Linked DNA regions of Phytohabitans rumicis. The protein of the gene in region 1 interacts with the protein of each later gene in a pairwise test. Links are inferred from orthologs where the notes say so. Each region holds a gene or a part of one and is shown on either strand. Other genes may lie near its edges.

What was found. The genes of interacting proteins can lie anywhere in the genome.
Region 2: the proteins of eno (region 1) and rpe interact in binary tests that used the Escherichia coli proteins (3 or more experiments, as listed by UniProt). The link is inferred for Phytohabitans rumicis from one-to-one orthologs.

Annotation. Positions count from the first base shown.
Region 1 is NZ_BLPG01000001.1:3,501,879-3,507,993, forward strand. Bases 2,002-4,898 are described here. They hold eno (phosphopyruvate hydratase), read right to left. Parts: upstream 4,144-4,898; coding sequence 2,860-4,143; downstream 2,002-2,859. Other genes in these bases: Prum_RS15345 (DUF501 domain-containing protein), read right to left, coding at 2,002-2,179; Prum_RS15350 (FtsB family cell division protein), read right to left, coding at 2,176-2,739; Prum_RS15360 (hypothetical protein), read left to right, coding at 4,270-4,898. Outside these bases: Prum_RS15340 (amino-acid N-acetyltransferase), read right to left, coding at 1,173-1,679; more of Prum_RS15345, read right to left, coding at 1,664-2,001; more of Prum_RS15360, read left to right, coding at 4,899-4,962; Prum_RS15365 (DUF885 domain-containing protein), read right to left, coding at 4,959-6,115. UniProt on the Escherichia coli protein: Catalyzes the reversible conversion of 2-phosphoglycerate (2-PG) into phosphoenolpyruvate (PEP). It is essential for the degradation of carbohydrates via glycolysis.
Region 2 is NZ_BLPG01000001.1:1,852,944-1,856,608, reverse strand. Bases 1-2,777 are described here. They hold rpe (ribulose-phosphate 3-epimerase), read left to right. Parts: upstream 1-935; coding sequence 936-1,619; downstream 1,620-2,777. Other genes in these bases: Prum_RS07755 (septum formation family protein), read right to left, coding at 1-863. Also shown: bifunctional diaminohydroxyphosphoribosylaminopyrimidine deaminase/5-amino-6-(5-phosphoribosylamino)uracil reductase RibD, read left to right, coding at 2,892-3,665. UniProt on the Escherichia coli protein: Catalyzes the reversible epimerization of D-ribulose 5-phosphate to D-xylulose 5-phosphate.

The DNA of each region.
Region 1 (6,115 bases):
GATCAAGGGCGAACGGCCGTGCTTCGATCTCTAAACCACGACCATATGCCCTTGATCGGCGCAGGAATCCTTGATCGCCGCCGGCCGCAAGGCCGCGCGGCGCGGCGGCGGGCGGGGCGGCGGGGTGAGCGGTCGGCCGAGGTGGCGAAAAGGGCGCGGCGGGTGTTAGGACGGGCTGGCCGTGCTCCAGGCGATGCCGTCCAGGATGTCGTGCTCGCTGGCGATCACGGACCCCGCGCCGGCCCGTTCCATGATCACTCGCAGTACGAGGGCGCCGGCCCCGATCACGTCGGCCCGGCCCGGGTGCATGACGGGGATCGCCAGCCGCTGCGCGGTCGTCATCTCCAGCAGGTCGGCGGTGATCTTCGCCACCTCGTCGTACGACACGCGGCTGTGGTGGATGCGCACCGGGTCGTACTCGGTCAGGCCGAGCGCGATCGCCGCCACCGTCGCCACCGAGCCGGCGAGGCCGACCAGCGTCGCGGCGCCCCGGCCGCCCACCGCGTCCAGCGCCCGGTCGACGGCGGCCGTGATGTCGGCGGTCGCCGCAGCGACCTCGTCGGACGAGGGCGGGTCGGTGTGCAGGTGCCGTTCGGTCATCCGTACGCAGCCGATGTCCACCGAGATCGCACTATCCACGCTGGAGGAGCCGACCACGAACTCGGTGGAGCCGCCGCCGATGTCCACCACCAGGTACGGCGCCTGGGCCGACAGCCCGCGCACCGCCCCGGTGAACGACAGCCGTGCCTCCTCGTCGCCGGTCACCACCTCCGGCAGTACGCCGAGCGTGTCCAGCACCATGGCCCGGAACTCGTCGGCGTTCGCCGCGTCCCGGGTGGCCGAGGTGGCGCACATCCGCACCCGGCTGGCCCGAGGTCACGGACGACGGCGGCGTAGTCCGCCAGCGCCACCCGGGTCCGCTCGATCGCCTCGGGCGCGAGCCGGCCGGTACGATCCACGCCCTGCCCGAGCCGGACGATCTCCATCCGCCGCACGACATCGACGAGCCGGTCGCCAACGATGTCGGCTATGAGGAGCCGGATCGAGTTCGTCCCGCAGTCGATGGCCGCCACCCTCGTCGTCACGCCGGCAACCCTATCCGGCCCTGGATTTGTGAACGCTTTCTGCTGCCAGGGCGACAGGAAACGTTCACAAAACCCGCCGGCAGAGCGCTACAGGTGCAGCAGCATCCGGGTGTTACCCAACGTGTTCGGCTTCACCCGCTCCAGGCCCAGAAACTCGGCCACGCCCTCGTCGTACGAGCGGAGGAGTTGCTCGTACACGGCGTGTGGCACGGGTGCGCCGTCGATCTCCACGAACCCGAACGAGCCGAAGAACCGGGTCTCGAACGTCAGCACGAACACCCGGGCCACGCCCACCTCGCGGGCCGCGTCGAGCAGCCCGGTCACGATCCGCTGGCCGATCTTCAGGCCCCGCTGGTCGGGGTGGACCGCCACCGACCGGATCTCGGCCAGGTCCTCCCACATCACGTGCAGCGCCCCGCACCCCACGACGGGGCCGTCCGCGCCCAGCGAGGCCACCCAGAACTCCTGCACGTCCTCGTACAGGGTCACGGTGGCCTTGCTCAGCATCCGGCGGCCGCCGGTGTACATGTCGATGAGCTCCCGGACCGCCCTGATGTCGGCGGTCCGGGCCCGCCGGACTACGACGTCACGCATGGTCCGTCCCGCCACCACGGCGCCACGCGGGCGATCACCTCGTCGCCGAACGGGTTGACGCCCGGCCCCACCGCCAGCGCGTGCCCGAGGTGCACGTGCAGGCACTTGACGCGGCCGGGCATGCCGCCGGCCGACGTACCGGCGATCTCCGGCACGTGCCCGATCGCCTCCCGGCGGGCCAGGTAATCCTCGTGCGCCGCCCGATACTCGGCGGCCAGCTCCGGGTCGGCGGCGAGCCGCGCCTCCATCTCCTTCATCAGCCCGGCCGACTCCAGCCGGCTGCACGCCGACGTCGCCCGCGGGCAGGTCAGGTAGTACAGCGTCGGGAACGGGGTGCCGTCGGCCAGCCGCGGCGTGGTCTCCACGACGTCGGGCAGCCCGCACGGACACCGGTGGGCCACCGCCTTCGTACCGCGCGGCGGCCTGCCGAGCTGCGCGGCCACCGCCGCGCGGTCACCCTCCGTCGCCGCTTCCCGCACCGGAGGGGGTACGTCGTTCACTGTGCCACGGCTTTGTCGGCGGCCTGGATGCTGGACCAGAGCGTGTCGTACCACGGGTCGGCCGGCGGTTTCTTGGCCGCGTCGGGGTTGGCGCCGGCGTCCCGCGCCGCGCCTTCGGGGTCGTCGAGGACCACCAGTGGGACCTCGCCCGGATAGACCATGAAGAACCGCTTCCGTGCCTGGATCTTGATGTACTCGGGGTCCTGCCACAGCGCCGCCTGCTCGGTCAGCTCGCCGATCCGGCGCCGCTGCTCGGCCTGAGCCTGCTCCATGCGGGCGATGTCGGACTGCTGGGTCAGGTAGACCCGGACCGGGTAGGTGTAACCGAGCGCGAGTGCGATCAGCACCACCAGCAGCACGGTCGCCCGGCCGGTCAGCCGGCGCGGCTGCGGTGCGGTGGTACGCCGCGCGGGTGCCCGCCGCGCCGCCGCGGGCCGGGCGCTGGACCTGCGGGGGTGCCCTGGCCCCGCCGCTGGGAACGCCGCGGCGGCGTCTGCCCGGCGGGCGACTGCCTCTGCGTCATCTCCCCTCCCCGGCGATCTAGGTCCTATCCGATGGATCTTCGTGGGGCTGCGGCGGGTCCAGGCGACGACCGGCGGCGCCTGGACCACGCCTCGCACCCACAAGATCCATCGGATAGGCCCTGGCGCACCCGGACAAAAGGGTGCGCCCTAGATCAACTAGGAGTGATGGTACCTCGGGAAAGCGCCGGCCCCGGCGTAGCGCGCCGCGTCGGCGAGCTCCTCCTCGATCCGCAGCAGCTGGTTGTACTTGGCCACCCGGTCGGACCGGGCCGGCGCGCCGGTCTTGATCTGGCCGGTGCCGGTGGCGACCGCCAGGTCGGCGATCGTGGTGTCCTCGGTCTCGCCGGAGCGGTGGCTCATCATGCAGCTGAAGCTGTTGCGGTGGGCCAGCTCGACCGCGTCGAACGTCTCGGTCAGCGACCCGATCTGGTTCACCTTCACCAGTACGGAGTTGGCCGCCTTCTCCGCGATGCCGCGGGCGATGCGCTCCGGGTTGGTGACGAAGAGGTCGTCGCCGACGATCTGGATCTTGTCGCCGAGCGCGGCGGTGAACGCCGTCCAGCCGGCCCAGTCATCCTCGGCGAGCGGGTCCTCGATCGAGACGATCGGGTACGCCTCGACCAGCTTCGTGTAGTAGTTGATCATCTCATCGGTGGACTTGCCGGAGCCCTCGAAGACGTACGCGCCGTCCTTGTAGAACTCCGTGGCCGCCACGTCGAGCGCGAGCACGATGTCGGTGCCCAGCCGGTACCCGGCCTTTTCCACGCCCTCGGCGATCAGGTCCAGCGCGGCCGCGTTGGTGGGCAGGCTGGGCGCGAAGCCGCCCTCGTCGCCCAGGCCGGTGGAGAGGCCCTTCTTCTTCAGCACGGACTTGAGCGCGTGGTACACCTCGGCACCCGCGCGGAGCGCCTCGCGGAACGTGGGTGCGCCGATCGGGGCGATCATGAATTCCTGCACGTCGACGTTGGAGTCGGCGTGCGCCCCACCGTTGAGGATGTTCATCATCGGCACCGGCAGCAGGTGGGCGTTCGGCCCGCCCAGGTAGCGGAACAGGCTCAGGCCCGCGCTCCCGGCCGCCGCCTTCGCCACCGCCAGCGACACGCCGAGGATGGCGTTCGCCCCCAGGTCGGACTTGTTGGGCGTGCCGTCGATGTCGAGCATCTTCTGGTCGATCAGGCGCTGCTCGCTCGCCTCGTACCCGATGAGCTGGTCGACGATCCGGTCCTCGATGTTGCTGACCGCCTTCTCCACGCCCTTGCCGTTGTACCGGTCGCTGTCGCCGTCGCGCAGCTCGACCGCCTCAAAAGCGCCCGTGGAGGCCCCGGACGGTACGGCGGCCCGGGCGATCGTGCCGTCGTCCAGCCCGATCTCGACTTCGACGGTCGGGTTGCCGCGCGAGTCGAGGATCTCCCGCGCGACGATTCCCTCGATGGTGGCCACTGTGACGCTCCCTCGCTTAGATCTTTCACGGGCCGCCACACTGCGGCCGGGTTCCCGCCCAGAGAGCCTATCCAGCGACGGGATCCGAGTTGCGCGCGCCTGACCCGATCGACCAGGCTGGCCCTCATGCGTCCCGCCACCCTCGCCCGCCTCGTGACGATGGTGATCGCGCTCGCGGCCGCCAGCTGCCAGACGATCGACGACGCGAGCCGGGTGATCAACCGTGCCGACCTGGTCAACGACCTGGCCTCCCGGTTGGACGGGTCGGGCGAGCTGACGTACTCCGCGGAGTATCAGCTCCCGGGCGGCGCCGCGGCCATGATCGCGCAGGCGCAGGCGCCGCTGCGGTCGGCGTACGAGTACCCCGGTGGAAAGCTCACCGTGACGGCCGACGCCACCGCCGACTGCCGTACCGCGAGCGGGGCCACGACCTGCACGCTCACCGCCCCGCCGTCGCCCAACAACCAGCCCGCGGTGGCCGTCTTCACCGACGCGAACGAGCACGGCCTGGTCCCGCCGACCATGGTGATCGGCCTGCTCACCGCCGCCGCGCTGGACGCGGACGCGACCATCGAGCAGAGCGACACCACGATCGCCGGCCGGCACGCCACCTGCGTACGGGTGGAGAAGGTGCAGAACGCGGCGGCCTCGGCGTTCGACGCGTGCATCACCACCGAGGGCGTCCTCGGCAGCTTCTCCGGTGTGGTGAACGGCACCGACGTGGAGATCGCGATGACCCGCTACCGGGACGCGGTGGACGCGAACGCGTTCGCCCTCCCGGCCGACGCCAAGATCGTCGACCGCCGCGCCGGCGCCTAAGAGCTGGCGAGCAGGGTGCGCAGGTGGCGGGGCGGCGGTGAGCCGTGCGCCAGCATCGCGTCGTGCCACGCGCGCAGCGGGGTGCCGGGCGGGCGGGCCGCGACGAGCTCGGCGACCTCGGTGTAGCCGACGAAGTACGTCGAGAGCTGCGTCGAGGTGAGTAGGGCCCGGCGCCACTTGCCGGCCGCCTCCCCCTCCTCCTGAAAGCCCGGCCCGGTCATCAGCGCCATGGCGTCCGCCTCGGGCATGTCCGCGCAGTGCACGAGCTGGTCGAGGATCGCGTTGATGCTCATCCGGAGCTGCATCTTGAGCTGCTGCATCCGGATCGGCAGGCCACCGAACCCGGCACCGGCCATCAGCTCCTCGGTGTAGACGGCCCAGCCCTCCACGAACGGGCCGGAGTGGCCGAGCGCCCGCACCCGGGTCGAGCCGCGGTACCGGCGCGAGTGGGCGAGCTGCAGGAAATGCCCCGGCATCGCCTCGTGCACCGTGAGGTTGCGGATCATGTGGGCGTTGTATTCGCGGTAGAACGACTCGACCCGCTCCGCCGGCCAGTCCGCGGGGGTCGGCGCGATGCAGTAGAACGTCGGCACGTCCGCGGTCTCCAGCGGGCCCGGCGAGTCGCAGTACGCCACCGCCACGCCGCGCGCGAACTCGGGCATCTGCCGGATCTCGCACGGGTCGTCGACGAGCGTGACGAGGTCGTGCGCGCGGACGAACTCCGTCGTCTCGTCGAGCGTGACCTTGGCAAGGTCCACAATGGTCTCGTTGTCCGGGTGCTCGGCGGCGAGGTGGGCCAGCGCACGCCGTACCGTGTCATCGGAAGCCGGACCACCGACCAGCTCGGCGGCCGCCGCGCGGATCTCTTCGGTGGCGCGCTCCAGGTTTGCCTGCGCGCGGGCCAGGACCTGCGCGGCGGACAGCTCGGTGTCGAGCGTGTGCCACAGCCGGGCCTCCCAGAGCCGCCGGCCGAGCCGCGGGTCGCGGTCGGAGCTGTCCACTCTGGAGCGCAGCCAGCCGGCGAAGTCGTCCAGCGCCGTAGCCGCGGCCTCGGCCAGCGGCGCCACCGTGCCGTCCAGCGCCGGCGCCGCGGCCAGCAGGCCGGGCACCTCCTCACGCACCAGCGCGGCCGCGCCGGCGAACTGCCCGACCG
Region 2 (3,665 bases), 1.7 Mb from region 1 along the record:
AGGGAGCGGGTGGCTTCCTTGCCGTAGACCCAGAGGAAGCACTGCACGCCCCGGTCGCCCGCTTTCCAGCGCTCCTCGATCGGGTAGTAGAAGATCGTCGTGAAGCGGGACGCGAGGGCGCTGTCGTTGGGCGCCTTCACGTACGCGGCCATGAGCTTCTGGCAGCCCGCCTCGGCGCCCTTCTGGTTTTTCACGAAGTCGGCGTGGGAGGTGTCCGGCGCGGTCCAGATCCCGACGAACTCGGTGCGGTGGGCCTTGGTGCAGGCGACCTGGTTCATCTGGGAGACCTGCCGCTCGTCGGCCGACAGCACCACCTTGAAACAGTTGTACGCCAGCGGCGACGCCGCCTTGAGCACGTCCCGCAGCGGCCCGGACCGGGCCTGCGTCTCGGCGGAGTGGATCGCGTCGATCTCCGAGAGGTCGCAGCGGAACCAGCGACCGCCGCCGTCCCAGGTTTGCAGGCTCGGCAGCAGCAGGTGCAGGTTCAGCCGGGCGGCCCGCCAGTCACCGCCCAGGTACTCCTCGGCCTTGGCGTCGCATTGGGCGAACGCCGCCTCGACGGCGGGCGAGCCGAGCTCCGGCGCCGTGGCGCTGCTGGCGTCCGCACCGGTGAACTGTCCGACGTGGATCGTCTCGAAGCCGTGCTCGCCGGCGCAGTCCAGCGGGAGGTAGAGGCCGAGGGACGTCCGGGTCACCGGGCGGGTGCCGGCGTGGCAGACGCCGGTCGCGGGCACGAACGGCGCCGGCTCGGGGACCGCCTTCCAGTCGTCGGTCAGCGACCCGTCCACGCCGGCGGGGTTGCACCCGGTCAGCAGCGCCGTGATCAGGCCACCCAACAGCACCGCTCGCAGCCAGCCTCGCATGTCACCCTCCCCAGGGCCCCCGTGTGTGGCGGGCGCAGCATACGACACCGGTGAGTACGTACACTGGCGCAGGTGAGCGCAGCATCGCCGGTCATCGCGCCGAGCATCCTCGCCGCCGACTTCGCCCGCCTCGCCGAGGAGGCCCGGGCGGTCGAGGACGCCGCGGACTGGCTGCACGTCGATGTCATGGACAACCACTTCGTGCCCAACCTGACCATCGGGCTGCCCGTGGTGCAGAGCCTGCGGGCCGCGACGAGCCTGCCGTTCGACGTGCACCTCATGATCGAGGATCCGCGCCGCTGGGCCCCGGGGTACGCGGACGCGGGCGCGTACAACGTCACGTTCCACGCCGAGGCGTCGGACAACCCGGTGTCTCTGGCGAAGGACCTGCGCGCCGCGGGTGCCAAGGCGGGGCTGGCCATCGACCGGGACACGCCGATCGAGCCGTACCTGGAGCTGTTGCCGAGCTTCGACACCCTGCTGATCATGACGATCAAGGCGGGGTTCGGCGGGCAGAAGTTCATCCCCGCGATGCTCGACAAGGTGGCCCTGGCCCGGCGGCACGCCAACGCCGGCCACCTGGAGCTGCGGATCGAGGTCGATGGCGGGATCGCCGACGACACGATCGCCCAGGCGGCCGAGGCGGGGGCGGACGCGTTCGTGGCCGGCACCGCGGTCTACAGCGCGCAGGACCCGGCCGAGGCGGTACACCGGCTGCGGCGGCTGGCCGAGAAGGCCACGCTCCGGCATGACTGAGCCGGCGGAGCGGCCCGACCTCATTCTGGTCGTCGACGACGACCAGGACATCGCGCGGTTCGTCCAGGTCAACCTGAAGATCCACGGGTTCGACGTGCTGGTCGCGGGGACGGGCAGGAGGCGCTGGACCTGGTCGAGCACCACCGCCCCGACCTGGCCGTGGTCGACCTGATGATGCCCCGGATGGACGGGCTGGAGCTGACCCGGCGGCTGCGCGCCAACCCGATGACCTCCGCCCTGCCGGTGATCATGCTGACCGCCAAGGGGATGACCGTCGACAAGGTGGTCGGGCTGACCGCGGGCGCCGACGACTACCTGGTCAAGCCGTTCGACACGCTGGAGCTGATCGCCCGGGTGCGCTCGACGCTGCGGCGCAACCAGGAGTTCCGGGAGGTGTCGCCGCTGACCGGGTTGCCGGGCAACACCCGGGTACGGCGGGAGATCCTGGACCGGATGCGCGGCGGCACCGACTACGCGGTCGGCTACGTCGACATCGACCGGTTCAAGAGCGTCAACGACGTGTACGGCTTCGAGCGCGGCGACGAGTTCATCACCGCGCTGGCCCGCAGCATGCACCGGGCGGTGGTGGCGGCGGGGCTGCCGCCGGCGTTCCTGGGGCACATCGGCGGCGACGACTTCGTGATCGTGTGCCACCCGGACCAGATCCTGCCGCTGACCCAGCAGGCGGTGGTCGACTTCGAGCAGGCCGCCGACGAGCTGTACGACCCGGAGCACGCCGCGCGCGGCTACATCGAGGTGCCCGACCGGCGCGGCAACCTGCTCAAGGCCCAGCTCGTCACGCTGTCGATCGGGGTGGCGCAGTCGATCGCCACCGGCCGCAAGTACGCCGACCCGCGCGAGGTGATCGCCGTCGCCTCGGAGATGAAGAAGGTCGCCAAGAACCAGCCAGGTTCGTACATCGCGGTCGATCGTCGCAAAGCGGAGAGTGTGTGAACTAAGTCGCGTCCGATAGGCCGGTCGGGCCGTGGACGTGTAAGACTCAATGGGTAACCCACCACGCGCTGGCGGGGCTCGGTGAAATTCCGAACCGGCGGTGATCCGGGGGCATGACGCCTCGGAGAGCCCGCGACCCGGTCGTATCCAACGGCCGGTGGACCTGGTGTAAATCCAGGGCCGACGGTCAAAGTCCGGATGGGAGTTGGCGCGAGACGGAGGGCACCCCTGGGCAGGGGTCGGTTTACCGACGCCGCCACCGTCGCTCATCCTCCCATCGTCGCCCCGCCGCGCGCGCCAGCACGCGGGAGAGGGGCCATGGCGAGCGTTGACGAAGCGATGCTCCGCGCGATCGCGCTGGCCGCTCGCGGCCTCGGCACCACCAGCCCCAACCCCGTCGTCGGCTGCGTCATCCTGGACGCCTCCGGCGCCGTCGTGGGCGAGGGCTTCCACGCGTACGCCGGCGGCCCACACGCCGAGATCGTCGCGCTGGCCCAGGCGGGGGACCGGGCCCGGGGCGGCACCGCCGTCGTCACCCTCGAACCGTGCGACCACATCGGCCGTACCGGCCCGTGCACGCACGCGCTCGTGCGGGCCGGGGTGGCGCGGGTCGTGGTCGCCGTGGCCGACCCCAACCCGGTCGCCGGGGGCGGCGCGCAGACGCTGCGCCAGGCCGGCGTCGAGGTGGAGTTCGGGGTGCGCGGGGCGGAGGCCGAGGCCGGCAACGTCGCGTGGCTGACCTCGGTGCGCCGGGGCTCGCCGTACGTGATCTGGAAGTACGCGGCGACCCTGGACGGCCGGTCCGCCGCGGCCGACGGCACCAGCATGTGGATCACGTCGGAGGCGGCCCGGATGGACGTGCACGCGCTGCGCGGCACGGCCGACGCGGTCGTCGTCGGGGTCGGCACCGTGCTCGCCGACGACCCGCGGCTCACCGCCCGCAACCTGCGCGACGGCACGCTGGCCATCCGGCAGCCGCTCCGCGTCGTCGTGGACTCCGCTGGGCGTACCCCTGCGGAAGCCCGCGTGCGTGACGGCGCCGCGCCCACCTGGATCGCCACCGCCGCGGACGTGGGTGCCGGCCCGCAGGGC